DNA from 3 places in the Brevibacillus sp. GCM10020057 genome. Region 1 is predicted to be linked to each of the others. Evidence: riboswitches for the same ligand, from Rfam matches in the RefSeq annotation. Region 1 holds a riboswitch; each other region holds the start of a gene.
The links. Region 1 has a riboswitch for S-adenosylmethionine ahead of mtnK (S-methyl-5-thioribose kinase). Riboswitches for the same ligand answer to the same signal wherever they lie in the genome.
Positions count from the first base shown of each region.

Region 2: another riboswitch for S-adenosylmethionine. It lies ahead of metK (methionine adenosyltransferase); the one in region 1 lies ahead of mtnK (S-methyl-5-thioribose kinase).
Region 3: another riboswitch for S-adenosylmethionine. It lies ahead of ACFSO0_RS14530 (homoserine dehydrogenase); the one in region 1 lies ahead of mtnK (S-methyl-5-thioribose kinase).

Region 1 is NZ_JBHUJW010000034.1:111,913-121,936, forward strand. Features, by position in the region: gene ACFSO0_RS10910 (GNAT family N-acetyltransferase) at 4-576, opposite strand; gene ACFSO0_RS10915 (OsmC family protein) at 757-1,224, opposite strand; gene mtnA (S-methyl-5-thioribose-1-phosphate isomerase) at 1,354-2,394, opposite strand; gene mtnK (S-methyl-5-thioribose kinase) at 2,391-3,620, opposite strand; SAM riboswitch class I at 3,766-3,910, opposite strand; SAM riboswitch class I at 4,112-4,283, shown strand; gene ACFSO0_RS10930 (2,3-diketo-5-methylthiopentyl-1-phosphate enolase) at 4,400-5,614, shown strand; gene ACFSO0_RS10935 (2-hydroxy-3-keto-5-methylthiopentenyl-1-phosphate phosphatase) at 5,611-6,285, shown strand; gene ACFSO0_RS10940 (methylthioribulose 1-phosphate dehydratase) at 6,289-6,945, shown strand; gene ACFSO0_RS10945 (1,2-dihydroxy-3-keto-5-methylthiopentene dioxygenase) at 6,960-7,472, shown strand; gene ACFSO0_RS10950 (acyl-CoA dehydrogenase family protein) at 7,586-9,364, opposite strand; gene ACFSO0_RS10955 (acetyl-CoA C-acetyltransferase) at 9,398-10,024, opposite strand, start outside.
Region 2 is NZ_JBHUJW010000018.1:82,055-92,078, reverse strand. Features, by position in the region: gene ACFSO0_RS05455 (S8 family peptidase) at 1-542, shown strand, start outside; gene ACFSO0_RS05450 (hypothetical protein) at 561-1,010, shown strand; SAM riboswitch class I at 1,064-1,166, shown strand; gene metK (methionine adenosyltransferase) at 1,306-2,511, shown strand; gene ACFSO0_RS05440 (sensor histidine kinase) at 2,989-4,131, shown strand; gene ACFSO0_RS05435 (response regulator) at 4,164-4,871, shown strand; gene ACFSO0_RS05430 (glycosyltransferase family 2 protein) at 5,013-5,390, shown strand; gene ACFSO0_RS05425 (helicase-related protein) at 5,539-7,572, shown strand; gene ACFSO0_RS05420 (ComF family protein) at 7,569-8,354, shown strand; gene ACFSO0_RS05415 (TIGR03826 family flagellar region protein) at 8,445-8,876, shown strand; gene flgM (flagellar biosynthesis anti-sigma factor FlgM) at 8,994-9,269, shown strand; gene ACFSO0_RS05405 (flagellar protein FlgN) at 9,310-9,801, shown strand; gene flgK (flagellar hook-associated protein FlgK) at 9,814-10,024, shown strand, end outside.
Region 3 is NZ_JBHUJW010000043.1:186,974-196,997, forward strand. Features, by position in the region: gene kynB (arylformamidase) at 1-218, shown strand, start outside; gene zwf (glucose-6-phosphate dehydrogenase) at 439-1,938, shown strand; gene ACFSO0_RS14515 (Gfo/Idh/MocA family protein) at 2,073-3,062, shown strand; gene ACFSO0_RS14520 (cyclase family protein) at 3,254-3,877, shown strand; gene ACFSO0_RS14525 (DinB family protein) at 3,936-4,451, shown strand; SAM riboswitch class I at 4,555-4,662, shown strand; SAM riboswitch class I at 4,758-4,867, shown strand; gene ACFSO0_RS14530 (homoserine dehydrogenase) at 4,951-6,216, shown strand; gene ACFSO0_RS14535 (VOC family protein) at 6,401-7,210, shown strand; gene ACFSO0_RS14540 (S-layer homology domain-containing protein) at 7,609-8,469, opposite strand; gene ACFSO0_RS14545 (hypothetical protein) at 8,492-8,740, opposite strand; gene ACFSO0_RS14550 (CcdC family protein) at 8,823-9,302, opposite strand; gene ACFSO0_RS14555 (MFS transporter) at 9,397-10,024, opposite strand, start outside.

The DNA.
Region 1 (10,024 bases):
TTGTCAATCCAGCATTTTTTTCCGCCTGTGGATTTCCTCCCACTCGGAGCGCAGCAGGCTGTAAACCGCATGATCGACGAAGTGGTCGTACAGAAACTCGTTTCTCCGCAGGACCCCTTCCAGATGGAACCCGAGACGCTCCGGTATCGCCCGGCTCCTGTAATTTTCGGTGGCGGCCTGAATCGTGACCTTTTCCAGCCCCCAGGAGGTGAAAATCAGGTGGTCCATATAGGCGGATACCGCGTTCGTCATCAGTCCCTTGCCCTGGAACTGCGCCCCCAGCCAGTAGCCGATGGCAGTCTTCTTGTTGATCCAGTCGATATTGTGCACGCCGATGGTTCCTGCCAGGCGCCCTTTGTACCAGATCCCGTAATGGATTCCCTGGTTGTTGCTGTACTGATTCATCGTCATGCGAATGAACTGCTCTGTGTCCTCCACCCGTTTCGTATAGTCCAGCCAGGGCAGCCATTGCCGTAAATAGGAGCGGTTCGTATCGGTGAGCCAGAACATTTCTTTGGCATCGGCCGGCTCCAGTTGCTTGAGCAGCGAATGTTCCGTCATCTGTATGCGCCTCATTGGTTCTCCCTCCCCCAGATCCTCCCTGATCGTTTGCCGAAAACTGGAAAAAATTCTCTTACGCTCGATTATGAAACAGGGTCCCTGCCATTGGCAAGGGCGTCGTGGGGTCCAACATCAGACCCGGGAAAAAAGAACAAGCTGACACAGTCGTCAGCTTTGCGCCTGCCTGTTTGGTGGTCACACCCGTTCGGCGTTTCCTTGCGGCTCGGGAATCTCGCTGCCGTTCAGAACGACGTGCGGCACGATCGCCGCCTTGAGCGATGCCGCCACCGGGCAATACTTCTCGGCCTCCAGCTTTACCGCCTGCCAGAGCCGGGACGAAGCGACCTCTCCCCGGACGTGAAACGTGAGGTGAATTTCGGAAATGGCATGGGGAGCTTCTTCGCCCCGGATGCCGTCTGCCGTGATTTCGATTGCTTCCGGCGACTGCCTCATTTTTTCCAGCAGCCTGGTCACGCCGATCCCCATGCAGCCGACCAGGCCGACGAGCAAGAGCTCCAACGGGCTGTTGCCCGCACCTTCCCCGCCCAGGTCGACGCCGGAATCCATCCGCACCGGATAGCCGCTCGGGCCTTCCGCTGTAAATTGGTGCTTTCCCTGCCACTCGCCGCGGACGCTGATCGGTTTCCTGGTCTGTCCTGCCATGTACTTTCGCCCCTTTTCCCGTTTACTGTGCCACATCCCACACATGTCCATCATAGCTGGTTCCAAAGGGGCGCGTCTCTCCTTTGTAAAAAAACCTGCCCCCAGACGCGAAGCAGGTCACTTTGCAGGCTATCGCTTGCTGCTGCGGATGTCCTCCGGCTTGAAAATGCCGGTCTCCGTCACGATCGCCGTGATGTACTCCGCCGGGGTCACATCGAACGCCGGGTTGTACACCTTGATGCCGTCCGGCGCTACCTGTTTGCCCAGGCCATGCGTAATTTCCTCTGCCGGCCGCTCCTCGATCGGAATGTCGGCACCGGTCGCGGTCTCCAGGTCCACGGAGGAGAGCGGCGCTGCCACGTAGAACGGGATGCCGTGCGCCTTGGCCAGTACAGCCACGCCGTACGTGCCGATCTTGTTCGCCACATCGCCGTTCGCCGCCACGCGGTCGGTGCCGACGATCACTGCCTGCACCTTGCCCTGCGACATGACCATCGCCGCCATGTTGTCGCAGATCAGCGTGACGTCAATCCCGGCCTGTTGCAGTTCATAGGCGGTGAGACGTGCACCCTGGAGCACCGGACGCGTCTCGTCTGCGTACACCTTCAGGTTCCAGCCGCGCTCCTTGGCGAGGTAAAACGGTGCCGTCGCCGTGCCGTATGCCGCAGTAGCCAACGCCCCCGGATTGCAGTGGGTGAGCACGCCCATGCCGTCATGCAGCAGCGTCAGCAGATGCTCCCCGATCTTCCGGCACACTTCTGCGTCTTCCCGCTGGATCGCCAATGCTTCATCGAGCACGGCTGCCTTCAATTCGGCAACGGATTTGTCCCCTTCCGCCTGCACGCGCGCCTTGATCCGGTCGAGCGCCCAGAACAGGTTGACCGCTGTCGGGCGGGACGTACCCAAATACTCGGCCTTTGCCTGCAGCTCGCTCCAAAATTCCGCTGCCGATGCGGCTGCGCTGTTGCGAATGCCGAGATACAGCCCGTAGGCCGCCGACATCCCGATGGCAGGTGCCCCCCGCACTTGCAGGTGGCGAATGGACGCCCACACTTCCTCTGGCGTAGTCAAGGTCAAATAAACGGTTTCTACAGGCAATCGCGTCTGATCGAGCAGGACGAGAGCATCGTTCTCCCACTTGACTGGCGAAAGTTGCGTGCTGGTTGTCATACGGTCGTTGCCTCCTGATAATATCGTGCTGTCGCGGTGCGGACGATGTCTGTAATGTCTGTGGATTCTTCGATGTTATAGCGTTGGAGAATCAGCGCTTCCCCGATTGCCAGCGCCAGACGCTCCGCTTCGGCGCGCGTCTGTGCGTCTTCGATGCTGTTCAGGTCAGCCACACCCGCGAGGCCGATGACGCGGCGCAAGATTTTGCAGCCCGCAAAGCCTGCGGCATCCTGCACGAGACGCTTCACATAGCTCTGCCAGAAGCCTTCGGTGTGGGCGCTGCGCTCTTTGGCGTGCTTGTGCCAGAGCTGGACGAACTGGGAGACGAATTCACTCCAGACATCCTCTACTGTCGCAAGCAAATAATCGCGGTACGATTCGCGTTCCCCTGGATCTTTCTGCAATCCGTGTTGTGCTGCGTAGTTGAGCAGCAGGTTGGCGATGACCGCACCGATGTCAAAGCCGATCGGGCCGTAGTAAGCAAACTCGGGATCGATCACCTTGACGCTCGTTTCCGTGATGAAGATGCTGCCTGTGTGCAAATCACCGTGCAGCAGCGCCTCTGCCCGGGTGAGGAAGTCAAATTTCAGCTTGGCGATCTCCAGCTTCAGCGGCTTGTTGTTCCAGATCGCTTCCACTTCTTTTTGGATCAACGGATTGTAGTCGTTCGTCGGCGCGTTTTCATAAGGATCTGTAAACACCAGATCTTCCGTAATTTTGCACAATTCCGGATTCAAGAATGTTCCGACCAGGGCTTTTTTGTCAAACGGATTCGCCCCGAGATCGGAAGTGTAGAACAAGGTGTGGGCGAGGAATTTGCCGATCTGTTTCGGGAACAGCGGGTAGCGGTTGCCCTGGATCAGGCCTTTTCTCATGATGATGTGGTCTCCCACGTTTTCCATGATGGTCAGCGCCAGCTCCTGGTCGAAATGGTACACTTCCGGCACCAGCTCCGGCACGTATTTGTGCTGGATGCGCAGCGCTTCGCTCTCGATGCGGGCGCGGTCGACTGTCAGCGGCCACGATTCGCCCACCACGCGAGCGTAAGGCAACGCCTGCTTGACGATGACACTCTTTCCGGTGGCCTCGTCCCGAATGTCGAAAACGAGATTGAGGTTGCCGTCGCCGATTTCCTTGCTGTACAGTGTTGCTCCCTCGTGAAACAAACCCGGCAATGCTTTTACAAACTCCACTGCTTCCTGCTCTGTCAATGCGCGATATGCCATGTTTTTTCTCCCCTTGCTCTATTTTTTCGTCTATTCCCAGCGCGGCATCTTGGCCCAGCCGTACAGTCAAACAAACATCAAAAAGACCTCTTTCCCGAAGAAAAGAGGTCGCTGTCGTCACGCATAGAGAAACGTGCCTTTGTCCCCCTTATCTTCCAGACCACTTTTGTTTCTGCAGGAATTAGCACCGTGCACGCCGCCAGCAGTTCAGTCGCATCAGCTGCTAAAATGGCGTCATGTCGGTTGCCGGGTATCATCGGGCCAGTCCCTCCACCTTCTCTGGATAAGGTATCCAACGTATACAGTTTTGAGTTTAGTTTGAATCATACAACCACGTCCCGATGCTGTCAACACCCTATTTCGGGTGAACGCCCATCTTTTCTCGACAATTCCTATCTGTTAACTGAGCAAAAAATAATTTGACTCCCGCATCCGAACGTCATATCATGAATCTAACAAGAACACGCTGATTTTGGTGTCAAACCCAATAACTCTTATCGCGAGCTGGCTGAGGGACTGGCCCTATGATGCCCGGCAACCGGCGCTCTTTTTTTGTCTTCCGCATTTCGATGGAGAGCGAAACGGTGCTAATTCCAACGGATAAGAGTCGAGTGCAGGAGATTTTCTTTTCTTTGCCTCGACTTTGAACCCGAGAGATGAGAGGAGACGAAGACGCAAACTGGTCGACAACCGCCTCCCTGCTCGAAGGGGGGCTCTTTTCATTTACTTTTGCGGTTTCACCCGAAGCTGTTCCACCTGAAGGAGGATGAATCCTGGCAATGAGTGAGCACCGAATCCTCGTTACGTATTTGACCCAAGCAAAAGATTTGCATAAAAAAGCCGAAGCGATCGCCGTCGGGATGACCGTCGGTTCGTGGACAGATTTGCCCGCAGCAAGGCAAGCCGAGCTGAAGCCGTATTTGGGCGAAGCCGTGAGCGCAACTCCGCTCGAGACGCTTGAGAACAGAGAGACGCGCGGGCTGATTACCGTCAGCTATCCGACCCGCAACTTCACCAGCGATATTCCGTCCCTGTTGACCGGAATCTTCGGAAAGCTGTCCATGGACGGCAAGATCAAGCTGATCGACATCCAGCTGCCCGATTCGTTTATCGGCGCGTTCCCCGGTCCCAAATACGGGATCGACGGCCTGCGCGACCGGCTCGGTGCGCATGACCGGCCGCTCCTGATGAGCATTTTCAAGTCCTGCCTTGGCCTTCCTTTCGATGATCTGAAAACCCAGTTTCGCGCCCAGGCATTGGGCGGCGTCGATCTGGTCAAAGATGACGAAATTTTCTTTGCGGATGACCGTGCGCCGTTCCTCGAGCGGATTCGCGCCTTCAAGCAGATCGCCCGCGAGACCGAGCAGGAGATCGGCAAGCCGGTGCTCTACGCAGCCAACCTGACCGGACCTGTGAACGAACTGAACGAAAAGGCAAAACGCGCGGCAGAAGCAGGCGCCGATTGCCTGCTGTTCAACGTCCTGGCCTTTGGCTTCGACGCCCTGCACCGCCTCGCTGCCGACCCGGATGTACACGTCCCGATCATGGCTCACCCGGCCTTGGCGGGAGCCTACTATCCGTCGCCTGACTACGGCATCGCCACACCGCTATTGCTCGGCAAGCTGCTGCGCATCGCCGGCGCGGACCTGGTGCTGTTCCCGTCACCGTACGGCAACGTGGCCCTCGACAAGAACGAGGCGCTGCAGCTGGCGCAAAACCTGACCGTGCCGCTGGAAGGCGTGCGCCGTTCCTTCCCGGTCCCATCCGCCGGCATCCATCCCGGACTCGTTCCGCAGCTGTATGCCGACTTCGGGCTGGATCAGATCGTCAATGCGGGCGGCGGCATCCACGGACATCCAGGCGGAGCCACGGCAGGAGCGAAAGCCTTCGTCGCTGCCATCCGCGCTGTCACGACTGGCAAAACGCTGCAGGACGCAGCTGCCGAGTCCCCGGAACTGGCCGTTGCCCTCGAGAAGTGGGGTGGCGGGCGATGAGCAAAAAGCTCGTGCTGTTCTGCGACTTTGACGGAACGATCACCGAGAAGGACAATATCGTGGCGATCGTCCGCAAGTTCGCCCCGCCCGAGTGGGAAGCGTTGACCGAGCAGATTTTGTCGCAACAAATCAGCGTGCAGGAAGGGGTCGGCAAGCTGTTTCAGCTGCTCCCCTCCTCCCTGCGCGAAGACATCGTCGACTTTATCGTAAAGGAAGCGGCCATTCGCCCAGGCTTCGCGGATTTTGTCCGCTTTTGCCGGGAGGAAGGCATCGAATGGCTGGTCACCAGCGGCGGCATCGACTTTTTCGTGGAGCCGATCCTCGCTCCCTTTGATCTCGCCGGCGTGCCGATCTATTGCAACGGCAGCGATTTTTCCGGAGAGAAGATTACGATTACCTGGCCGCACTCCTGCGACGATCACTGCAACAATGGCTGCGGCATGTGCAAGACGACGATCATTCGCCGCTACGACCCCGCCGAATACTACCGCGTCGTCATCGGCGACTCGATTACGGATCTGGCCGGGGCCAAAATTGCCGACTATGTCATTGCCCGTTCGTTGCTGGCGCAAAAGGCGGAGGAGCTGCAGCTTCCGCACCGCACTTTCGCCACGTTTCACGACGTGATCGCCATCTTGCAAGACTTGAAACATCGACAGGAGGTCAGCTGATACATGACAGCCACATTGGAACAACGTCTGGACGCGTTTCGCCGTCTCGATGACGTCAAGCTCACATTCGCTCGCCGGGACTGGTTCCCGGGCACGAGCGGCAACCTGTCCATCAAGGTGGCAAGCGAGCCGCTGCAATTCGCCGTCACCGCCAGCGGCAAGGACAAAACCAAGCTCTCCCCGGAAGACTACCTGATCGTCGACAAAGATTCCCGTCCGGTCGATGCGACCTCGCTCAAGCCTTCCGCCGAGACCTTGATCCACGCCGTCGTGTACAAAAAGTTCCCGCAAGCAGGGGCCTGCTTCCACGTCCATACCATCTGGAACAACCTGATCTCGGAGTTGTACTTCGGACAGCGCGCCTTCTCCATCCAGGGACAGGAGCTGATAAAGGGCCTCGGCATCTGGGAGGAAAACGCCCGCATCACCATTCCGATTGTTGAGAACTTTGCCGATATTCCGACCCTCGCCGCCGCCATCGAAAAAGTGATTACACCCGATGTGCCCGGCGTCCTGATCCGCAACCACGGCATTTACGCGTGGGGCGGCAATGATTTCGAGGCGAAACGCCACCTCGAAGCGTTTGAATTCCTGTTTGAGTACCACGCCCGCTTGCTGCAGCTGCGCCAGGCAGTCGTGTCCACTACAACCACCCTGTAAGGAGGAGTACAAAAATGGCACAAATTCGTTTTCACGACACCAACGAGTACATTAGTTCGCCGGAGGAAGTCATCAGCTTCCTGAACACCCAGGAGATCATCTACGAGAAATGGGGAGTCGACCGCCTGGACCCGAAACACCGTGACAACTACAGCCCGACCGAAGAAGAAAAACAAGAGATTCTCGACGCGTTCAAGCCGGAGATCGAGGCGATCAGCCAACGCCGCGGCTACCTGACCGCTGACATCGTCGTCCTCTCCGACGCAACGCCGAATCTGGACGATCTTCTGGTCAAATTCAAAAACGAGCATCACCACATCGACGACGAGTGCCGCTTCTGCGTAGACGGACACGGCATCTTCGCGATCAAAGGCAAAGACGGACGCTACTTCGACGTCGAGCTGGAGCCGGGCGACCTGATTTCCGTGCCGCCGAACTTCCGCCACTACTTCACCCTGATGGACGACCGCAAAATCAAAGCGATCCGCCTGTTCGTCACACCTGCAGGCTGGGAAGCGATCTACTAATCCGCATGAGCATGGCGAAACCACCCCTGTCAGCTGATGGGGGTGGTTTTCCACTTCTTGTATAGAGAGGAACTGGACGTATCCAGCTCCTCTCTTTTCTTTCCTTGCAGCGCTTAAACGGCGTATCCGCCCGCTTCGATCACGCGGTCCGCAATCGCGCGTTTCAAGTGCACCGTATTGATCGGCGTGCGGCGGGTCAGCTTTTTCAAAATGGACAGGCGCATGCGCAGCTCGTCGCCTTCCTCCATGGCAGCCAGCGCTTCCTTGGCCCATGCTTCTACGCGGTCGAAGGCTTCGTGCACGTAGACGGTGGTCATGTTGAGCTTTTGCTGTTCGTTTTCCAGGCCGTTTGCTGCGATCGCCTTTTCCGTGCGCTTCACGACGCTGTCCATCGCATACAGCTCGATCAGCATGTCGGCTGCGAAAGCGAGAAGCTCCTGCTCCCTGGAGATCGCCTGCTGGTATTTCATCAGCGCGGAACCCGCCACCATCAGGATGATTTTGCGCGTCATGTCGATCAGGTGTTTTTCCATGGCGAGCGGCGCATCCTCAATCTCCTGCGGATAGTAGCTGAGCAGCTCTTCCTGCAGGCTGGCGGCGGCTTGCAGAAGCGGTAGTTCGCCCTTCATCGCCTTTTTCACCAGAGTGTCCGGAATGAGCAGGCGGTTGATCTCGTTGGTGCCTTCAAAAATGCGGTTGATGCGCGAATCGCGGTACATGTTCTCGATCTCGTACTCGGACATGAAGCCGTATCCGCCGTGAATTTGCACGCCCTCGTCCACTACGTAGTCCAACACTTCCGTAGCGAATACTTTGTTGATGGAGCACTCGATGGCATAGTCCGCGATGGCCTTGGCCACTTCCGACCCTTGTTCGGCTTTCTCGCCCAGGCGGCTCAGGGCGGTATCGAACAGTCCGACGGTGCGGTATACAGAGCTTTCCGCTGCGTACGTCCTGAGCGCCATGTTCGCCAGTTTGTTTTTGATCAGGGTGAAGTTCACGAGCGGCGTCTTGAACTGCTTGCGCTCCTTGGCGTAGTTCGTGGCGATCCCCAGCGCATGCTTCGCCGAGCCTACTGCTCCGACTGCCAGCTTGTAGCGGCCGACGTTCAGGATGTTAAACGCGATGACGTGGCCGCGGCCCGGCTCACCCAGCACATTTTCCACCGGTACCGGCACGTCTTGCAGGATAACCGTGCGCGTCGAGGAGCTCTTGATCCCCATTTTCTTCTCTTCCGCCCCGAACGATACGCCAGGGAACGTCCGCTCGACGATAAAGGCGGTGAACTTCTCGCCGTCGATCTTCGCGTAAACGATAAACACGTCAGCGAAGCCCGCGTTTGTAATCCACTGCTTTTCCCCGTTCAAAATGTAATGCGTGCCGTCTGCGGACAGGGTAGCCGTCGTCTTCGCCCCGAGTGCATCCGAGCCAGAACCCGGCTCGGTCAGGCAGTAGGCCGCGATGCGCGCGCCGGATGCGAGGTCAGGCAAGTAGCGGCGCTTCTGGTCTTCATTGCCGAAATAGACGATCGGCAAGGAGCCGATCCCTACGTGCGCGCCGTAGCTGAGGGCAAAGCCGCGTGCCAGAGAGAACTTTTCAGTCACCAGCGCGGTGCTCACTTTATCCAGCCCCAGCCCTTCGTACTTCTCCGGCACATCTCCGGCGAGCAGTCCGAGCTGTCCCGCTTCCTTCAAGAGGCGGACCGAAATGTCGAACTGGTGGTTTTCCAGCTTTTCCAGATGCGGGCGCACTTCGTTGTTGATGAAGTCCTCCGTCATCTTGGCAATCATCTTCTGTTCGTCGGTATACTCCTCCGGAACGAACACATCGTCAGCCGAACCGACATCAATCAGAAAGCTCCCGCCGCGGATCAATTCTTTTGTATCTGCCATCGCCATCTCGCTCCTTTATTGGAAAAGTAGTCTTTACAAGATTTCAAACACGCCGGCTGCTCCCATCCCGCCGCCGACACACATGGTGACGACGCCGTACTTGCCGCCGCGGCGCTTCAATTCGTTCAGGATGGAAATCGTCAGCCTGGTGCCGGTGCAGCCCATCGGGTGACCGAGCGCGATCGCCCCGCCGTTGACGTTTACCTTTTCCTCATCCAGTCCCAGCTCGCGGATGACGGCGACTGCCTGGGAGGCAAAGGCTTCATTCAGCTCGAACAGGTCGATGTCCTCGATGTCAAGCCCCGCCATTTTCAGCGCTTTCGGGATCGCCACAATCGGACCAATCCCCATCACGTCCGGATCGACCCCGCCAACGGCAAACGAGCGGAACCTGGCGATCGGTACTGCCCCCAGCTCGGCTGCCTTTCCGGCGGACATGACCAGGACAGCAGCGGCGCCGTCGCTCGTCTGCGAGGAGTTGCCCGCTGTCACGGTGCCTTGCACATGGAACACCGGCTTCAATCTGGCCAGCGCCTCCAGCGTCGTGTCTGGGCGCGGCCCTTCGTCGATCCGGAACACTTTCTCCGTCACCTGCAGCTTTCCGTTTGCGTCAAAGGAATGCTGCTTCACCGTGAGCGGCACGATCTCCTCCTGAAATTT
Region 2 (10,024 bases), on a different contig from region 1:
TCGGCGGGTATCGGGATATTTCCGGCCACTGGGCGCGTGCCGAGATCGTTCGTTTGAGCAATCGGGGCATTGTCAAAGGGTTTGCAGACGCGACATTCAAGCCAAATGCGGCGGTGACGCGGGCACAGTTTGCGACCATGCTGATTCAGGCGATGCGTGCGAGCGGACTGCCGGTTCCGTCCGCCTATACGGGCAAATCCACGTTCCGCGACCTTCCGAAAAAGCATTGGGCTTACAACAGCATGGGCATCGCTTATCAGGTAGGCATCATGAAGGGCTACCCGAACAGGCAGATGAAGCCGGATCAGCCGATTACCCGAGCCGAGATGGCCTCGATGATTGCCCGCGCGCATAACGTCCTGCTCTATACGCGCAGCACGTCCAGCTACCGGGATGTTCCGACCAGCCACTGGGCATCGCCCGCGATTGAAGCGCTCACCGCAAGAAACTGGCTGAACGGCTACGGCTCGATGTTCAGGCCGCAAGGGATCGCCACTCGTGCAGAGGTCGTCGTATTGATTGCGAAGGCATATAAAATGTAACCACTGGGGAGGATAACGATGATGAAACCAGTCACCAAAGGTCTGTTGGCCGCAGCGATTGGAGGGGCGGCGATTTTCGCCTCCCAGGCCATGGCAGACGGGGTAGGAGGCGTGCCGGGCTCGGTAGACGATCCGGTCGTGACGAAAAGCTACGTAGACCAGCAGATTCAGGCAGCCAGCGGCGGAGGAAGCACCCTGACTGTCGTGGAGGTAAGTCCGGGGCAGACGTTGTACGGCTTTGAAGGGACCGAGTTTATCGTGCGCACCGGCAAGGTACAGGCTGTGGCAGGCGACAAGGGAGACGGCCTGACTGATCTGACAGCGGGCGTAGACCTGCGGGGCGGAGCCGTCGTCGGCACGAACCATCTGCTGCTGATTGCCCGTTCCGATAACCGCGGCTTGCGTCTCGCACCGGGCTACGACGGCATTTCTCACGTGATGGTTCGCGGCAAATACGCTCTTCGATAAAAGTCTATTGACACTATAGACAAAAACAATTATTCTATAATCCGTAATGGATACTCTTATCCAGAGCAGGCGGAGGGACTGGCCCCATGAAGCCCGGCAACCGACGAGAGCGCGGTGCTAACCAGCAGAACAGGCATCTGTTCTGGCCGATAAGAGGATGAAGGAAGCAAAAAGCGCTCAAACCTTTTCCTCCAGCAAGTTGGAAAAGGTTTTTTTCATGCGTTTACGTCGATAAAATCCTGACTCGGCTACCACACTATTTGTATGAGGTCAAAGGAGGTATTTTCTCATGGCTTTGCAAAAAGGTCGTCGTCTGTTCACATCGGAATCCGTCACAGAAGGACATCCGGATAAAATTTGTGACCAAATTTCCGATTCCATTCTGGATGCCATTCTGTCCAAAGATCCGAATGCACGCGTCGCTTGCGAAACATCCGTGACGACGGGTCTCGTTCTGGTTGCTGGCGAGATTACTACCAGTACGTATGTAGACATCCAAAAGCTCGTTCGCGATACGATCCGCGGCATCGGCTACGATCGTGCGAAATTCGGCTTTGACGCAGATACTTGCGGTGTCATCACTGCGATCGGCGAACAATCCGCTGACATTGCCCTTGGTGTAGACCAGGCTCTGGAAGCGCGTGAAGGCAAAATGACTGACGAGCAAATCGAAGCGATCGGTGCTGGTGACCAAGGCCTGATGTTTGGTTTTGCCTGCAACGAAACGCCTGAACTGATGCCACTGCCAATCAGCATGGCGCACAAACTGGCTCGTCGTCTGACCGAAGTTCGCAAAAACGACACGCTGCCGTACCTGCGCCCGGATGGAAAAACACAAGTGACGGTTGAATACGATGGCGACAAGCCGGTTCGTATCGATACGATCGTCATTTCCACCCAACACGCTCCGGAAACCACTCTGGAACAAATCAAGCAAGACCTGATGGAGCATGTAATCAAGCCTGTCGTTCCAGCTGAACTGCTGGATGCAGACACCAAATACTTCATCAACCCGACTGGCCGTTTCGTCATCGGCGGACCACAAGGGGACGCTGGCTTGACTGGCCGCAAAATCATCGTAGACACTTACGGCGGTTATGCCCGTCACGGCGGCGGCGCGTTCTCCGGGAAAGATCCGACCAAAGTGGACCGTTCCGGTGCATACGCAGCTCGCTACGTCGCGAAAAACATCGTGGCAGCTGGCCTCGCTGACAAATGCGAAGTTCAGGTGGCGTACGCAATCGGGGTAGCGCAACCTGTTTCCATCGCGGTCGATACTTTCGGCACAGGAACGATTTCCGAAGAAGATCTGGTGAAACTGGTTCGCAAGCATTTCGACCTGCGTCCTGCTGGCATCATCAAGCAACTGGACCTGCGTCGTCCGATTTACAAACAAACAGCTGCATACGGTCACTTCGGCCGCAACGACCTGAATGTTCCTTGGGAGCAAACAGACAAGGCAGAAGCGCTGAAGCAAGACGCGGCAGCTTTGACAAAATAAGAAGCAGTAGACGGAGAAGAGCCTGGTTTACGCAATCAGGCTCTTTTTTGTTTTTCGCGGCAGATGCATGGGCGCCGCGCGCCCGGTTCGGACAGCTTTGTCCAGTAATTGGGGAAAGGCTTACGGAGGATTTTGTAAGACGATGTCGAATATTTAGTGAGGAAAAAGGAGGGGCTTTCTGCGGAACAAGAGGCTCTTCCTTTTGAAGTTTGCAATCTTTTTATCCGTTCGGCTATTCATGGGAGAAAAAGGAAAGAAAAGTCAGAAAAAAGATGGGGTGCAAATGCAACCTTTTCCCCATGTAGGTACGTCTATAATCATAAGAGAAGCATTGGTTGTTTAAGCCAAATGTCATGGCCTTCAGAAGCCGGGCAAACCAGAAAGATCCACACGATGACGCAGTATGGCGGATGTGGATGAAACGGGCCTCCATCAGCTGTTCACAAAATCGAAAAATGTGTTTGAAGGAGAGCAGTCATGAACCAGGCGATTGACATTAGCATGCTTGATGGAGTCATTAAACGAACAATTGAAACAGTAGAGACAAGCAAAACACAAATATTTGATATAGCCGAACATGCCAGACAGCAAGGCAATTCGCTGAAGATGGATTTGCATGAACTGCGTCAGGAAATTTCCAAAGTGATTGAAAAGGTCGATGCGCTGGAGCTGGCGTATCGCAAGTCGCGCAATCGCCTGGCAATGGTCAGCCGCAATTTTCATGATTACACGGAGGAAGACATCCGTGTAGCCTATGAAGAAGCGAGCCGCATTCAGGTAGAGCTATCGATTTATCGGGAGCGGGAAAATAACCTGAAGAGCCGGCGCAACGATCTGGAGCGTCAGCTGCGCACGCTGCAGGTGACGATCGAGCGTGCGGAAAAGCTGGTGTCGCAAATGAGTGTGGTACTCGGGTATTTGACCGGCGATTTGAGCAAGATCGGGGAGGCGCTGGAATCGGCGAAGCAGCATCAGTTGATGGGTCTTAGAATCATTCAGGCCCAGGAGGAAGAGCGCAAGCGGGTGGCGCGGGAAATCCACGATGGCCCCGCCCAGTCGATGGCGAATGTCGTGCTTCGTTCCGAGATCGTCGAGAAAATGCTGGCAAACGAGCGGATTCTGGAAGCGCAAATGGAATTGCATGAGCTGAAAGAAATGGTTCGCATGAGCCTTGCCGATGTGAGAAGAATCATTTTCGACCTGCGCCCGATGGCACTGGACGATCTGGGATTGGTCCCGACATTGCAAAAGTACATACAAACGTGCGAGGAGCGCATCGAAGCTTCTATTGATCTGGTCGTGTTCGGGATCGAGCCGCCACTGCGCAGCTCGGTGAAAGCCGCGATTTTTCGTCTCGTTCAGGAGTGCCTGAACAACGTGGAGAAGCACGCTTGCGCCAGCAGCGTTCAGGTGAAGCTGGAGTTCATCCCGGACTCGCTCAGTCTCGTGGTCAAAGATAACGGCGTCGGATTCGATTTGAACAAGCGGTTGGCGACGGGAGGATCGTTCGGACTATTAGGTATGAAAGAGCGCGTCCAGCTTCTGGAAGGTTCCGTCGAGATGCGATCGGCGCCAGGTGAGGGAACCAGGGTAATGTTTCAAATACCGCTGAAGATGTGAAAAATTACAGAATTTGCACAGGAGGATGAGTCATGGATAAGAGACAGCAAGAGCTCCGTATTGTGATTGTGGACGATCATCAACTATTCCGTGAAGGCGTTAAGCGTATTTTAGAGATGGAAGAGGATTTCAAGGTTGTCGGAGAAGGCGCGGACGGAGCAGAGGCTGCCCGGCTGGCTGAAGAGCACAAGCCGGATGTCTTGCTGATGGATATCAATATGCCGAACATCAATGGAGTATCTGCTGCCGAGAACGTGATTGCAGCCAGCCCGAGCACACGGGTCATCATGCTCTCCATCCACGATGACGAAGGGTATGTGTATCGCACGCTCCGTTCCGGTGCCTCGGGTTATTTGCTCAAGGAGATGGGGACGAGCGACCTCGTCGAAGCCGTGCGGGTAGTAGCCAGCGGCGGCGCGTACATCCATCCCAAGGTAACGGGCAAGCTGATCGAGGAGTTCCGCCGCTTGAGCGAACAGGAAGGGTCGGCCGAGCGCAGCTTTGCCATTGACGAATCGCAGACAATCGATCCAAAGGTGATCGAATCGTTGACGCGGCGGGAGCGCGAAGTATTGCAGCTGATGGCAGAGGGCAAGAGCAACAGGGCGATTGGCGAGTTTTTGTTCATCAGCGAAAAAACCGTTAAAAATCACGTCAGCAGCATTTTGCAAAAGCTGAACGTTCAGGACCGTACGCAAGCCGTCGTCATTTCCATCAAAAACGGCTGGGTGAAGCTGTAAGAAGACGAAAGACCGTTGGGCAGGGCAGCCAGCGGTCTTTTTTCGTAGGCATGCAAGCTGACCGATCTCGCGGAAATCAGCGGGAGTGCACCGCTGCCAAGCCATCCGGCATACCTTGTTAGCAGAGGAGGTATGACCGCGATGGAAGATTTGCTGATTTGGCTGCTTGCGTCATACGGCTTCTCCTTGCTGCTTGTGCTGCTGGCCGACAAATGGGCCGACCGCGCGAGGAAGAGCGCCGATCTCCCGCAAATCCACTACCGCCTGTTGGTGCGCAATTCCGAACAGGTGCTGGAGCGAGTCATTCGCCGCCTGCTGCTTCGCTCTTACTGGAGCGGCGAGCCTGTCCGCATATCCTTGATCGACGCTGGCTCTACGGACGATACCGGACAGATCGCCAGCATCTATGAGCGATACCCGTACTTCTTGCACGCGGCGCAGGCGGATGGGCAAGAGGAGCATGTTCACACGGACATCGTCATCGACCTGCGGCAGGAGACGGCGGAAGCTTCGACCTGAGTGTACTTTTTACAACGGGCAGGCCATATTCTGCGCTTGCCCCTCACTCGCCATTCCTTAACGGGCTGGCCCCTGCAAAATATTTGCGGCCCCTCCCTGTCTTTTTGCACACTGAAATCAGACAGAGCACGAGCGGGGAGGGGATCGTGTGCGCGAGTATTTGCTCTATATCAAAGTCGGGACCAGGACCTTGCAGCCTGCCCAGGCGTACGTCACGCCTTGCTTTTCGGTAGACCAGTCGTTTTGGCAGGAGCGGGAGGGGTGCCAGCTGCACGTCATTGGCAAAAGCCCGTCGCTCGTCCTCGCTTTTGCCTTGCGGGAGGCCGTCAATGCCCGCCTGCAGGAGCGTCAGGCGTCTGCCATTCCGCTGAATGAGGACGGGCTGACGGAGCTGAGACAATTGGCCGTATCGCGTGTGCGGGAGACAGCAGCCCTGTACGGGCGGGAGGCGACCGCCGAAAGGCTGCTGCAGCGCGAATGGTTCGTCTGGGAGGAGGCACAGTGGTCGGTTCTGATTCGCAGTCATGGAGAAGAACGGGAAGCGGCGCTGGGGACGCCAATCACAGCGGATTCCGCTGCAGAATCCGGAATCTTTGCCCTTCTCGCAGGCCGCTCCCTGCTTTGGGAGGAGATCGAGACATTGCTTGCGAAGCGGGGAGAGACCGTGCCGGATTTGAGTGCCGTTTTGCAAAGGCTGGTATTGGCCGATGCCGCCGAGTGGCGCCCAGGTATACGGCTGGCGGTGCAAAAGGGCTGGTGGAAGCATCGGCTGGAGCTCGTCTGCGACAGATGCGGCAGCAGCCGAAGGGACATCGAGCTGACGGTTTGCCACACCTGCGGGCAAGGCTGCGCCTACTGTACGGTGTGCCTGGGGATGGGCAGGAGCAAGTGCTGCACGCCGTATTTGCTGGTGCCATCCCGAACTGACGGAGCCTTGGTGTCAGCACGCGCTCCGGGTGCCTCGTTCCGGGCCTCTGCTGTCGATGCCTTGGTGCCAGCCTCTGCTACTGTCCCTTTTCGCCGGACAGGTCAGTCGCCAGCGGCCCGATTGCAATGGACAGGCACCTACTCCCGAGAGCAAGCCGTAGCCGCAGAGCAAGCCAGGCGCTTCGTTGCCGACCAGCGCCCCGGCATGCCGCAGCAATTTCTCATCTGGGCGGTGTGCGGAGCAGGCAAGACGGAACTGCTGTTTCCTTCGATCGCGGAGGCGCTCGCGGCAGGAGGGAGGGTCCTTGTCGCCACTCCGCGCAAAGATGTGGTGCTGGAGCTGGCGCCGCGTCTGCAGCGAGTCTTTCCCTGCGCCCGTGTCATCGCCGTCCACGGCTCCAGTATGGAAAAATGGGAGGATGCGGATATTACCATCGCGACGACGCATCAGGTCATGCGATATTACCGGCGCTTTCCCCTCGTCGTTCTGGACGAGGCGGACGCGTTCCCGTACCATAACAACCCGATGCTCTACAGAGCCGTTTCCAGAGCGGTGCTGCCCGGGGGCAAGCTGCTCTATTTGAGCGCGACTCCACCACGGTATTTGCAAAAGAAGCTGGTGGTCAAAAAGCCGATCAGGTTTGGTCTGTGGCGACCGCTGCCGCTGCTCGCCTCGCCCACGCACGTGATGCTCCCGGGACGTTATCACGGCAATGCGCTGCCTGTTCCGCGGATTGTGACCGTCGTAGGGCTGCACAGGCGCCTGCGGGCGGCTCGTCCTGTTGCGCCGCTGCTGGCGCTGGTTAGGGACTGCCTGCAGGAGGAGCGGCAGCTGTTTGTGTTCGTGCCGCGCATCGAGGATGTAGACCGCGTGCTGGGCTATTTCCTGAAGTTTTTTCCCGACGAGGCGTCGAGAATGGCTGGCGTGCACGCAGCCGATCCAGGGCGCGAGGAAAAGGTACGCGCATTCCGGGAGAGGCGCTGCCGACTGATGGTGACGACGACGATCCTGGAGCGGGGAGTCACGATTTTGCGAAGTGATGTCGTCGTCATCGGGGCAGAGGCACCGGTGTTTGACGAGGCGTCACTGGTGCAGATCGCCGGGCGCGTAGGCCGTTCGGCGGATGATCCTACGGGCACGGTTCTGTTCCTGCAGGCCGATCGCGCTGCCGCCCCCCGAGCGGCTGTCCGGCAGATCAGCAGGATGAATCAGCTCGCGGCGGCACTGCAGCGCACCCGGGAGCAGACTGTATGAACGTAAAAAACGCCGAATGCGCGGGCTGCGGGAGACGCATCGTGCCGCAGGCGAGGGAGCCTGTCGTCCGCACCCTGACGCGCCTGCTGTCCAGCCGAACGCGCTACCCCGTCATGTACAGGCTGGTTTCCGACCTTGCCTTGTGCTCCGGCTGCCTCGAGCGGCTGCCCGTCATCGGAGAGGCGATCTGCGAGCAATGCGGCCGCGAGCTGGACAAGGCGAGTCCGGCTGAAGCGGTGTGTCGGGACTGCCGTAAAATTACGGCAGAACCGCTTCACAGCAACCGCAGCTTGCTCAGATATAATGCATGGGGAAAAGACTTGCTCAGTCTGTACAAATATCGCGGCGAGGAGCGGCTGTCCGCTCTCTTTGCCCGGCTTCTGCTGATCGCGCTGTACCGTTATCACGGGCAGACTTCGTTTGACTGTATCACTACCGTTCCGCTGCACACACAGCGCCTGGAGGAGAGAGGCTTCAATCAGGTGGACCTGCTGGCTCTGCATTTGAGCTGCGCGCTGCAGATCCCTGTGCGCCCCTTGCTCGCCCGCACCAGAAATACGGCCAAGCTGAGCCGGCAGTCAGGCCGCGCGTCACGCGAGGAAAGCATGGAGGGGGCATTTTCATGGAGCGGGGAGCGTATGGGAACAAGTATGGCGGGTGCCAGAATCCTGCTGATCGACGACATTTACACGACAGGGTCGACACTGCGCTCCTGTGCGCGAACGATCGCTGCCCATGCAGGACAGGACTGCAGCATTTATTCCCTGACGATCTACCGATAGCCAGCATGGAAAAAATGGGTTATGATGAAGACATACAACAGGTTGTGAACGCGCGGTCAGAACAACTAAGATCACAAAAGGGGTGGCAGCATGTCCTTGGGCAAACTAGCAAACTGTTCACGGTGCGACGCACTTTTTGTACAAGCCGTCCGCGACATTTGTCCGAAGTGTTATCAAACAGTGGAACAGGAGTACGAACGGTGTGCACGCTTTTTGCGCAAACGGGAAAATCGCGGTTCAAACATTTACCAGGTCAGTGAAGCAACGAACGTAAGCGTCAAGCAAATCACAAAATTCATCAAAGAGGGACGCATCACAGTGGCGGGAAATCCGAACCTTGCTTATCCATGCGAGGGCTGCGGCACTGCCTTGATCCAGACGGGGACGCTGTGCGAGTCGTGCATCAATAACCTGAAGCACGATATAACTCAGCAGTTGGAGGTAGACCAGCGCCTGAAAGAAGAAAAGCAGGCAGAAAGCCGGACAATTGCTTATCAAAGAAGGCAGAATGCTGACGAATAGTTTTGTACAAAAAAACTAATCGCATACTACAAAATTGCCGATGATACTACTAAGAGGTATCATCGGTTTTTGTTTATCCATTATTCATGTCCGGTGGTTTGAGAGGATGGTTTTTACATGCGGATTAACGAGCCCAATCGAGTCGGGAGGATTAACGCCTACAACAAAACGAACAATCCCCAGATAGGCAAAACAGGCAAGATCCCGATGGGGAAAGACGAAGTCAACATCTCCACGGAAGCATTGGAAATGCTGAAACACGTGGAAGACCCGGATTTGCCGCAGCGCAGGGAAAAGGTGGAGCAGCTGAAAAAGCAGGTAGAAGAGGGGAGCTACCGCGTCTCCAGCGAAAAAATCGCGGAGAAGTTTCTCTCCTTCTGGCAAAGGAAATAATCAAGCTCTCTAGGGAAGATGAGGGAGAAACATGACAAAGATGGAGATGCTCTACGAACTGCTCGACAATTTGATCCAGCTGCACAAGGCCCTGTACACACTGGCAACGCATAAAAAAGAAGTGCTGATCAAAGGCAAGGTGGACGAACTCGTGGCGATCACCCGCCAGGAGCAGAAGCTGATGAAAGGCATCACGGCAGCAGAGACAGCCCGCCTGAATACAGTGAGAGAGCTGACAAACGAAAAGGGCTTTTCCCTGCAGGAAGGCACGCTGGCTGAACTGATCAAGTTGACGACCAGTGCGGAAGAGAAAACGCGACTGACTGACTGTCGCAATGAACTGATCCGGATTGTTTCCGAACTGCGTGATGCGAACGAACTGAATCAGCAGTTGCTGAAACAATCCCTTTCTTTTGTAAACATGACGCTCGACCTGATCACGGACGCGCCGGAGGACGACTTCATCTACGGCCACCCATCTGCCGAAGGCTACCGTCAGGCGAATCGGACTTTTTTTAATAAAAAAGCGTAAAGAGGTGTCGATATGCGCTCTACCTTCCATGGGTTAGAAGTCAGCAAACGCGGGCTGTTTGCCCAACAGTCTGCCTTGAATACAACGGGACATAATATTGCGAATGCGAATACGGAGGGGTATACCCGGCAGCGGGTCAATATGCAGGCGACAACGGGACTGCCGTATGTGGGAATGAATGCGAATGTAGAACCAGGGATATTGGGAACGGGTGTTGAGGTAG
Region 3 (10,024 bases), on a different contig from region 1:
TGGGCGTTCGCCTGATCGGCGTCGATGTGCCGTCCGTCGATCCGCTCGCGAGCAAGGAGCTGCCGGCGCACCACGGGCTGCACCGCCACGACATCCATATTTTGGAGGGGTTGCTGCTCGACCACGTGGAGCCGGGCGATTACGAGCTGATCGCGCTGCCCCTGCCATTGGCAGAAGCCGACGGCAGTCCGGTGCGAGCCGTCCTGCGCACCTTGTAGGCTGCCGCCTAAGTAGGGAGAGCGGTTGCAACAACCGGCGCAAAGACATAAAACGTTCGTACCAGGCTGTCGCGCGAACGTTTTTTCTATGACAGCAGCGCAATAGGTTTCGAGTCATTTTGTTTTGCGGAGGGCTTGATTACGTGCCTGTTTTCTCTATAATAACGATGTGAACATGAATCGCATCTGGGATAAAGAGAGGAAGGGGTCGGGATCGCTCATGGATTCGATGACCTTTGTGTTGTTTGGTGCTACAGGAGACTTGGCAAAGCGTAAAATTTACCCTGCCTTGTACAATTTGTATCTCGATCAAAAAATGCCCCCTGTTTTTTCCGTCGTCGGTGTTGGCAGACGGGAATGGACGGATGAACAGTTTCAGGAGAGTGTCGCCCAGGCGGTGCGCACCTTTTCGCGGCGCAGCCAGGGGGGAGCGGAGCGGCTCGACGCCTTTTTGCAGTCGTTCCGCTATTGTGCCGTCGATGTGACTGACCCCCGGGCCTTTGTCCCGCTGCTCGAGCTTGTGAAGCAGCGGGAAGCGGACTTGTCCATTCCGGAAAACCGGATGTTTTACCTGTCCGTGGCTCCGGAGTTTTTCGACCGGATCGCCGCGAACATTCGAGCGAGCGGTTTGGGAGACGGGAAGGGCTGGAAGCGGCTGATTATCGAGAAGCCGTTCGGACACGACCTTGCGTCCGCCTGCGAACTGAATGAGAAGCTTGGTGCTGCCTTTGACGAAGACGAGATTTACCGGATTGACCACTATCTGGGCAAGGCCATGGTGCAAAATCTGGAGGCGCTGGAGTTTGCCAACCCCGTTTTTGCCGCGTTGTGGAATAACCGGTACATCGCAAACGTGCAGATCACGGCCAGCGAAACGGTAGGCGTCGAGGAGAGGGCAGGCTTTTACGAGAAGACCGGGGCGCTGCGCGACATGGTGCAAAACCACATGCTGCAAATCTTGATGATGGTCGCCATGCATATTCCCAAGCGGATTACGGCCACAGACATTCGGGCGCAAAAGCGCAAGGTGATGGAGGCAGTGCGGCAGCTGGCAGTCAAAGATGTGGCGAAAAACATCGTGCGCGCCCAGTATCGCGCAGGGAAAATCGGTGAGGCTCCGGTTGTCGGCTACCGGGAGGAGCCTGGCGTATCGCCTGCTTCCATGACGGAGACGTACATCGCCGCACGCGTCTGGATTGATGACCCGTTCTGGAGCGGGGTACCTTTTTACATTCGTACCGGAAAGCGCCTGAAGGAAAAAGCGACCCGCATTGTCATCGAATTCAAGAACCCGTTGGAGCAGCTGTACCGGGAGCAGCAGGAAAAGACCGCTCCCAATCTGCTGATTGTCAATGTACACCCCGATGAAGGAATCGCCTTGCAGTTGAATAGCAAAAATCCGGCCAACAGCGGCAAAATTGAGCCAGTGACGGTTGATTTCAGCTCGGGCCACAAGGACGTGCCCGAGGCTTACGAGCGGCTGCTGTTCGATGCGTTGCGCGGGGATTCCACCTACTTTGCGCATTGGAACGAAGTGCGGCTGGCCTGGGAATGGGTGGAGCCGATCCTGGCTGCTTTTGAACAAAATCTCGTGCCGCTTGCATCGTATGAGGCTGGTTCGCACGGGCCAGAGGCAGCACGTGACCTGCTCCGGGAAGAAGGCTTTTCCTGGTGGCTGGATGAGATAGAAGAACGGGAGCTTGCGGCGGCGCATCCGTAAAGCCGGAAAGGCGCAAGCTGACGCAAGTGCAGGTTCGCTTCCCGCAGCCTGAGAACCTATTCGTCATGACGAGCGGCCAAAAGGTGTCCGGGCAGCAGCGGCGAAGCAATGAAAAAACGAGGGGGATGCGATTTATGCGTTTTGGCGTGATCGGCACAAACTGGATTACCGAAGAGTTCATCCAGGCAGGTCTTACGGTAGAGGGCTTTTCGCTGCAAGCTGTTTATTCGCGGACGAGCGAGCGCGCCAAAGAATTTGCCGACAAATTCGCAGCTCCTTATGTTTTCACGGACATCGCAGAGATGGTGGCGAGCGGACAGATCGACGCCGTCTACATTGCCAGCCCCAATTGCTTTCATGCCGAGCAGGCGATCCTGTGCATGAGCATGGGGCTGCACGTGTTGTGCGAAAAGCCGCTCGCCTCGAATGTGCGCGAGGTCGAGGCGATGCTGGCGGCGGCGAAAAAATACGATGTCTTGCTCATGGAGGCTGTGAAGTCCACTTTGGTGCCGAACTTTTTCGCGATTTCCGACCATTTGCCCAAGCTGGGAAAAATTCGCCGTTTTACCGCCAGCTATTGCCAGTATTCCTCCCGCTACGATGCGTACCGTGCGGGGGAAGTGCTGCGTGCCTTTGACCCTGCCTACTCGAACGGGGCGTTGATGGATCTTGGAATCTACTGCCTCTATCCGGCGATTGTTCTGTTTGGCAAGCCAAAGCAGGTCAAGGCAGAAGGAATTTTGCTCGCGTCAGGGGTAGACGGAGAAGGCAGTATTCTCTTGAAGTACGATGAGATGGATGCCGTCCTCAGCTTTTCCAAGATTACGACCTCCTATCAGCCCGCGGAAATCCAGGGCGAGGACGCAACGATGGTCATTGATAAAATCAATCACCTCACGCGCGTCGAGATTCGTTACCGCGACGGCAGGGTAGAGGATGTGACCAGGCCTCAGGCATCGAAAACCATGCAGTATGAAATCAGGGAGTTCATCCGCCTGGCCGCTGCGGGTGCCAGAGAGTCGGCGACGAATTCGCATACAGCCTCGAGGTTGGCCATGGAAGTGATGGACGAAGCGAGAAGACAGATCGGCGTCGTATTTCCCGCCGATTTGCCGCAAGAATAGCTGTGTTTGCTTCTTCCAGCCAGCAAACAGGTTCTTGCATCCGTTGACAACATAGATCGGGCTTGACTGATTGAATGCACCAACCAGCAGGAGAGCGGGGCGCAGTCCTGAATTTGTAATGGATACATGCAAAAAAATGGAGCTTGCCCGCAGCCCCGTGCGGTGGAAGGAACAGACGGAGGGAAAACGCGATGATCATGTACGATGTAACCGGAGCGATCTTTGAAGGAATGACCGTGTACAAAAACAAGCCGGAGAAGCAGCCGAGAATCAAGCCAGTCACGAACGGGTACGTGACCGAATCCCGCATCGAGCTGGACGTACATACCGGGACGCACGTGGATGCTCCCTTGCACATGGTGACAGATGGCGAAACGTTTGAATCGATCGCGCTGGAGAAGCTGGTGGGCAGCTGCAGGGTGCTCGATCTGACGCATGTGGAGGACCGGATCTGCCGCGCGGATCTGGAGCCTTTTGACATTCAGCCGGGCGAATTTCTGTTGTTCAAGACGAAAAACTCGCAGGACGAGGCGTTTTCCTTTGATTTTGTCTTTTTGGCAAAGGATGGGGCGGAGTATTTGGCGGACCTTGGTGTGCGCGGAGTAGGTACAGACGCACTCGGGATCGAGCGCAGCCAGGAAGGCCATCCCACCCACAAGGCGCTGTTCGCCGGCGGTGTCATTATCATCGAAGGACTGCGGCTGCGGGAAGTGCCGGATGGGGCATACTTCATGGTGGCCGCACCGCTCAAGCTCGTCGGCACGGATGCCGCGCCTGCCAGAGTCTTGCTGTTTGACGGTGTGACTGTCTCGTAGGAGAAACCGTTTGGCCAGTCTGAGGGAGAATGTGCAAAATGAAAAAGGGGGATGCGACATGCTCGAACGTCCAGCGAAAGGCGAGTACAACGTCTATTACACCAGTTATGTTGATCTCGTGCCGGAGGGGGTACTGCTGCCATTGCTGCTGGAGCAGCTGGAGGAGACGACAGCGAAATTTTCTTCCCTGACCGAGGAGCAGCAAGACCGTCGCTACGCGCCAGGAAAGTATACGGTCAAGGAAGTGCTCGGCCACATCATCGACACGGAGCGGATCATGAGCTACCGACTGCTCCGCATTGCGCGCGGAGACCAGACGCCGCTCGCCGGGTACGACGATGAAGCGTACGTGGCAGCAGGTGCCTTTGCCACAAGACCGATGAAGGACATGGTCGAAGAGTTCAGGGCTGTGCGGCTGTCCACGGTCGCGCTGCTCAAAGGTGTGCCCGATCATGCCTGGTCCAGATCAGGGATCGCCAATGACAGCGAGATTACTGCACGTGCGCTCGCGTACATCATTGCCGGTCACGAGCGTCACCACCTGCGGGTTCTCGCCGAGCGATACGGCGTCTGAACGGATTGAGGCTCACAGCAAGACTTCTATCTGGGCAAATCGTCAGAATGTGGTTGACGGATGGAGAGGAATTTCTTAGAATATACTTCAACAGCATACAACGTTCTTATCCAGAGAGGTGGAGGGTCTGGCCCGATGAAGCCCGGCAACCGTCACGATGTATGTGACAAGGTGCCAATTCCTGCGGGACTGCGGTCTCGAGAGATAAGAAGCGGGCTATTCGTACAGACTTACGAACCTTCTTCTTCTCGAAGAAGGTTTTTCTGTTTTACAAGCGGATGGTTTAGAAACTTCATAGCAATTTTTTTCTTATCCAGAGAGGTGGAGGGACTGGCCCGATGAAGCCCGGCAACCGTCACGATGCATGTGACAAGGTGCCAATTCCTGCAGGAGAAGCTCATCCTGAGAGATAAGAAGGGGATGCCCGATGAACATCAGCCTTCTTCTTCTCGAAGAAGGTTTTTTTGTTGCACAATAATTTACCGATGGGGTGACTGGAATGAGTGTAGAGGTAGTCAAAGTAGGATTGCTGGGGCTGGGTACAGTCGGAGGAGGCGTGATCAAGACGATTCACTCCCAGCAGGAGAAGCTCGCGGCGCGTCTGGGGAAACGGATCGAGATCGTCAAGGCGCTGGTGCGGGACGCGGAAAAGGAGAGGGCCGTACAAATGGGCCGCACCGTGCTGACCACCGACTTTGACGAGGTGCTGCATAGCGGCGTGGATATCGTCGTCGAGGTCATGGGCGGAGTCGAGCCTGCTTACGATTACGTGCGGGCCTCAATCGAAAAGGGCTGTCATGTCGTCACGGCGAACAAGGAGCTGCTGGCCAAACGGGGCGCAGAGCTCGTGGAACTGGCGAACCGGCACCAGGTACACCTGGCCTATGAGGCGAGCGTGGCCGGGGGAATTCCCATTCTCGGCGTCCTGCGCCAGTTTCTCAGGACGAATGACATTACTGGCATTCGCGGGATACTCAACGGGACGACCAACTTCATCCTGACCAAGATGGAGGCCGAGCAGCTTTCGTATCAGGAGGTGCTGCGGGAGGCGCAGGAGCTGGGCTACGCCGAGGCAGACCCGCGCTCCGATGTGGAGGGCTTCGATGCCATGTACAAACTGTATATCCTCGCCCAGCTCGTGTACGGGGAATCGCTGCCGCTCGCGGAGGTAAGCCGGAAAGGGATCGCGGACCTGACTTGCGGGCAGATCCGGATCGCCAGCGAACTGGGGTACCGGATCAAGCTGATCGCCCAGGCGAACCAGACGGGGGACGGAATCCATCTGTCGGTCGAACCAACCGCGCTGCCTTTGGACCATCCGCTGGCGCAAATCCAGGATTCCTACAACGCAGTCCAACTGTCGGGGAACATTGTGGGCGACTTGCTGTTTACGGGCAGGGGAGCCGGGGAAATGCCGACAGCGAGTGCGGTCGTGGAAGATTTGGCGTACCTGTTGACCCAGCCGTTCACACCGCACCCCGTCTGGAAAGAAAGAGAGGGAGCCGCAAAAGAGCTGTCAGGGGGACGGGAACAGTCGCTCTGCTACGTGGAAGGGGCGGGGCCGGCTGCAACTCCGGATCGCGTCCTGCAGTTTTTGCGTGCCAGCGGCGTCGAGGTACACAAGCTCAAGGTCCAGTTCGATCTGGGCGGCGTCCTGCGCGCCGGACTGATTACGTCCGGGCTGCACGAGGAACACACAGATTTGCTTCGCTCCGACTTCGGTCTGCAGGTGCGGTGTTTTCCTTTGCTGCACGCTTCAGAATAGGAGCGCCAGAACCGTTCACGAGCAGCGGCCATTCGGGCGGATGAGGCCGATGCCGGTAGGGCTGGATGCGTTTCTGCCAGACGGGCGCCCGTTTCGTCACCTTTCCTTTTCACAGGAGAAGAAGTACAATGAACAAAAGTTTTGGCAAATGACGGGCCGCGCGCCCGAGCGTGGAGGGGAGCCTATGCAGCTGGCATTGGATCATATCGTTCATTTCTTGCACCGTTCTCCGGCAGAGCCAGTCGAACAATTCCGTCAACATGGATATCATGCGGTTGCCGGAGGAAGACATGTGACGTGGGGGACATGGAACAGCTTGAGTTACTTTGGGCTGTCGTATGTAGAATTTTTGTCTGTAGAGCTTCCGGAGATTGCTGCAAACTCCGATAATCCGCTGATTCGCCAGCTCGTCGGGGAACAGAATCGTGGAGAAGGTCTCGGGCAGATCGCGCTGCGCACACGGGAGATGGATCAGTGGGCGGAGCATTTTGCAGGCAAAGGCTTGCAGGTGACGGGGCCGGTAGCTGGCAGCCGCAAGCGTGACGACGGTACGGTCATCCGCTGGCGCATGCTTTTTTTGCGCGATCCGGACAGTGGGCTGGTGCCGCCGTTCCTCATCGAATGGGAAGCAGATGACGCGGAACGCAAGCACGACCTGACACAGCGGGGTGTCATCGCGGCACATCCGAACGGTGCTGCCGCTGTCGACTCTATCGTCTATGCGACGACGGATCTGGACGAAGCGGCGAGCCGCTGGCAGCACTGGTTTGACTGGCAGAGCGGCGACGTGTATCTGGACGATCTGCTCGGAGCACGCTGCCGCAAATTTTCCCTGTCTGGCGGCGACGTCGTGCTCTGCGAGCCGGTCCGGGCTGGCATTGCCCAGGAGGCATTGGACAGCAGAGGAGAGCGGCCGTTCGCGGTGCGGATCGCGGGAGCAGCCAAGGAAGGGCTGGATCAGGTGTACGGCGGCTATTACGTCCGGATGAGGTAGGCGAGGAGAGCAGAGTGAGGTCGGGAGAGAGCAGAAGCCCTGTGGCTGCCAACAAAGGATGTCGGGGAAGCTAGACTGCATTCTCTAAAGCAGTTTTGTGCAATAAAAATTCTTTGGCAAGGATTTACAAGTCAATCAAGGTTGTAGACATGTTTTTTTCGTGAAGAGATGGGCCAGAAAAAAGTCACGTCATCATTTGGCCCATCAACTGGTTTATCAGTGCGGTGAAGTTCAAGTCATCCTACTGTAAACCCGCTTTTATCACCATAAAGTCTGCGGCAGAAACGGGAGGATAATAAACTCCCCCCGTTATCAAGATACAAATGCTTAACAATAAAGCTGGTATATTAAACTTCTTAAGCTTTCTTTTCATTCAAGCTCCCGCCAACATGAAGAGTTTAATCATATTTCTTGATCATCTCGTTTACCCTTGTCAATTTCGGAAGCTCATTATAACTATACGTTGCCACATCTTCTGGCTTTCCAGGGATGAACACCATAATCACCATGCGCTGAACATCTGTAGCCTTCACCTTGATTGCCATTCCATTTTTCAAGTAGATCGTGCTGCCGTCTTTCTTAAGGATCGTTCCCTTGATAGTCAGTCCTTTTGGAGACGGACCATTCCCAACCAGCACCCCATTTGTCACCTTCAGACTATTGTGAAACTGATCCGCTACTTTACGCCCTACAACAATGCCGTTGTACTCGATGTGCAGGAACTTGAAAACCTTTGCCGCTTCCGCACGGGTAAATGGACTTTCAGGTGTCTGTCCCCAAACTTTCGGAAGGATACGCCTTGCTATCAGGTGCTGGTAGTTGGTAGTACCTGGCCAAATTCCTCCATGATATGGCTTCCACGCGTTGTTCACAATCAGAGACGCTTCCTCCTTGGTAAGAAGGCGGTTCGGATCAATCGGAACACCTGCAAGGATTCCTGCTTTATTGGATTTTTCATAAATGTCTTTCGCCCAATGCCCGACTGGGAGCTGTGCCACGGGAGCCTTCTCTTTCAACTGCATGACAGCAACCAAACTCGTCAGCAGCTGTCCTTGCGTGATTTGGGCGTTTGGCCGGAACGTCCCGTCTGCGTATTTCCACATCACTCGTTTTTCCAGCACGTAATCGATGTCGTCTTTATACGCATGATTCTGATAGTCGGAAACACTGGCGACCTGTTTTCCTTCCGCTGCTTGTACGTAAAAAGCCGGGGCAACCGCCGAAACGGAAACACCCGCCGCCAGCAGCGATGCCATCATCACTGCGCTTGCTGGTTTTTCATCATTTGAAATACCTTCCTCTGGTTACAAAGTTTTCACTTGCATCGACTTCCTTCTCTAAAAAAAAACGAATCGATGTATTGTAAATAGTTCCCTGCAAATTCCTGTCCGGCTCGGGCAAACGAGATGGCAGAAAGCGCAGTTGTTCACTGGCGGATTGCCAAAAAGTTTGCCAATGAAAGCGAGTGCAGGTTTGCCCCTTGTTTGGCGGCACGAAAAAATCCCCTCCGGTCAACAGTAACGAGTCCATGATCGCATGAACTCCTTTTTACTGTCTACCATGAGGGGATCATCCCAGTGTGGCAGAAGTCTCTTGTCTTTGTTTCAATCCGTTACGTGCCGAATGTTTTCTTCGTCAGTTGACGGTACATGTACAGCATCGCGATCCGCCAGGGCACCAGCATTCCGAAGGCGAGCAGGAAGAACAGGCCGCCGGTTTGGATTGGTGTGAACGAGTCGTTGATCATCAGCTTGATGACCAGGCGAATCACCAACAGCCCCATGAGGATGACAAAAAAGGCTTTGGAGCGCTTCAAGTACACATCCTGCCCCACGATTTCAAAGCGGGAGGTCAAAATCAGCGGGATCGAAAACACCATCCCCACGAGAAAAGCCGTAAAGTCGTACATCGGGGGCGTGGCCGCCTCTGGCAGGAAGAACATCGCAAAGCCGGTCGCCATGAAAAACGGCGGCAGAATGATGCTTTTGGCCGAGACAGGCTTTTTTTGCCGGCGCATCCGCACGAAAATGACCAACGTTGCCATAATGAGCGGCACCAGGATGCCCAGTGCCGTTGAAGACAGTATTTGCATGGAAGAATCCCTCCAACATATTAGCAGTGGATACTCATATCATACACGATTGTCGGAAGGAAGGTAAAGGATCTGGCAATGTTTCCCCCATTTTTCAGGCGGCTGCTTCGTCTGTTGCGCGGATGTCCAGCTTGCGTTTTTGGCTGTACAGATAGGTGCCGACTCCGCAGGCTGCGGTCAACGTGCCGATGCACAGCAAGTAGCCCGTGATGCCCATCAGGTCCAGACAGACGCCGGTGACGCCGAGCGCGAGCAGGAAAAAGCTGCGGTCGAGCATGCTCTTGAAGGAAAAGAACCGGCCCTGCTGGTGCTCGGGGAGGCGCTTTTGGAAGATGGTGGCGGTGACGGGGAAAAAGAACGCCACGACAAAGCCAAACATCGCAAAGGACGCGAGCACTGTCACTCTATGGGTGGCAAAGGACATGCCGTATTGCGAGATGCCGAAAAATACGAGCATCAGCGTAGAGGAGGCCATCAGGTTTTTGCCGCCGACCCAGCGCTTCGCAAGCAGGCCCCCGGCGAAGATGCTCAGTCCTTCCGCCATGTAGATCCAGCCCATAAGCCGCGGCTCGTGTTGAACTTCGCTAAAGTTGAGGATCATCAGGTTGATACCGCCGAGAAAGAGCGTGATGAGCCCGTTGTTAATCAAGCCGACCAAAAGGGCAGGATCTTTTCGGGCGATGCCGAGCACTTCCCGGAACTCCACCTTTTCTTTCATGCTG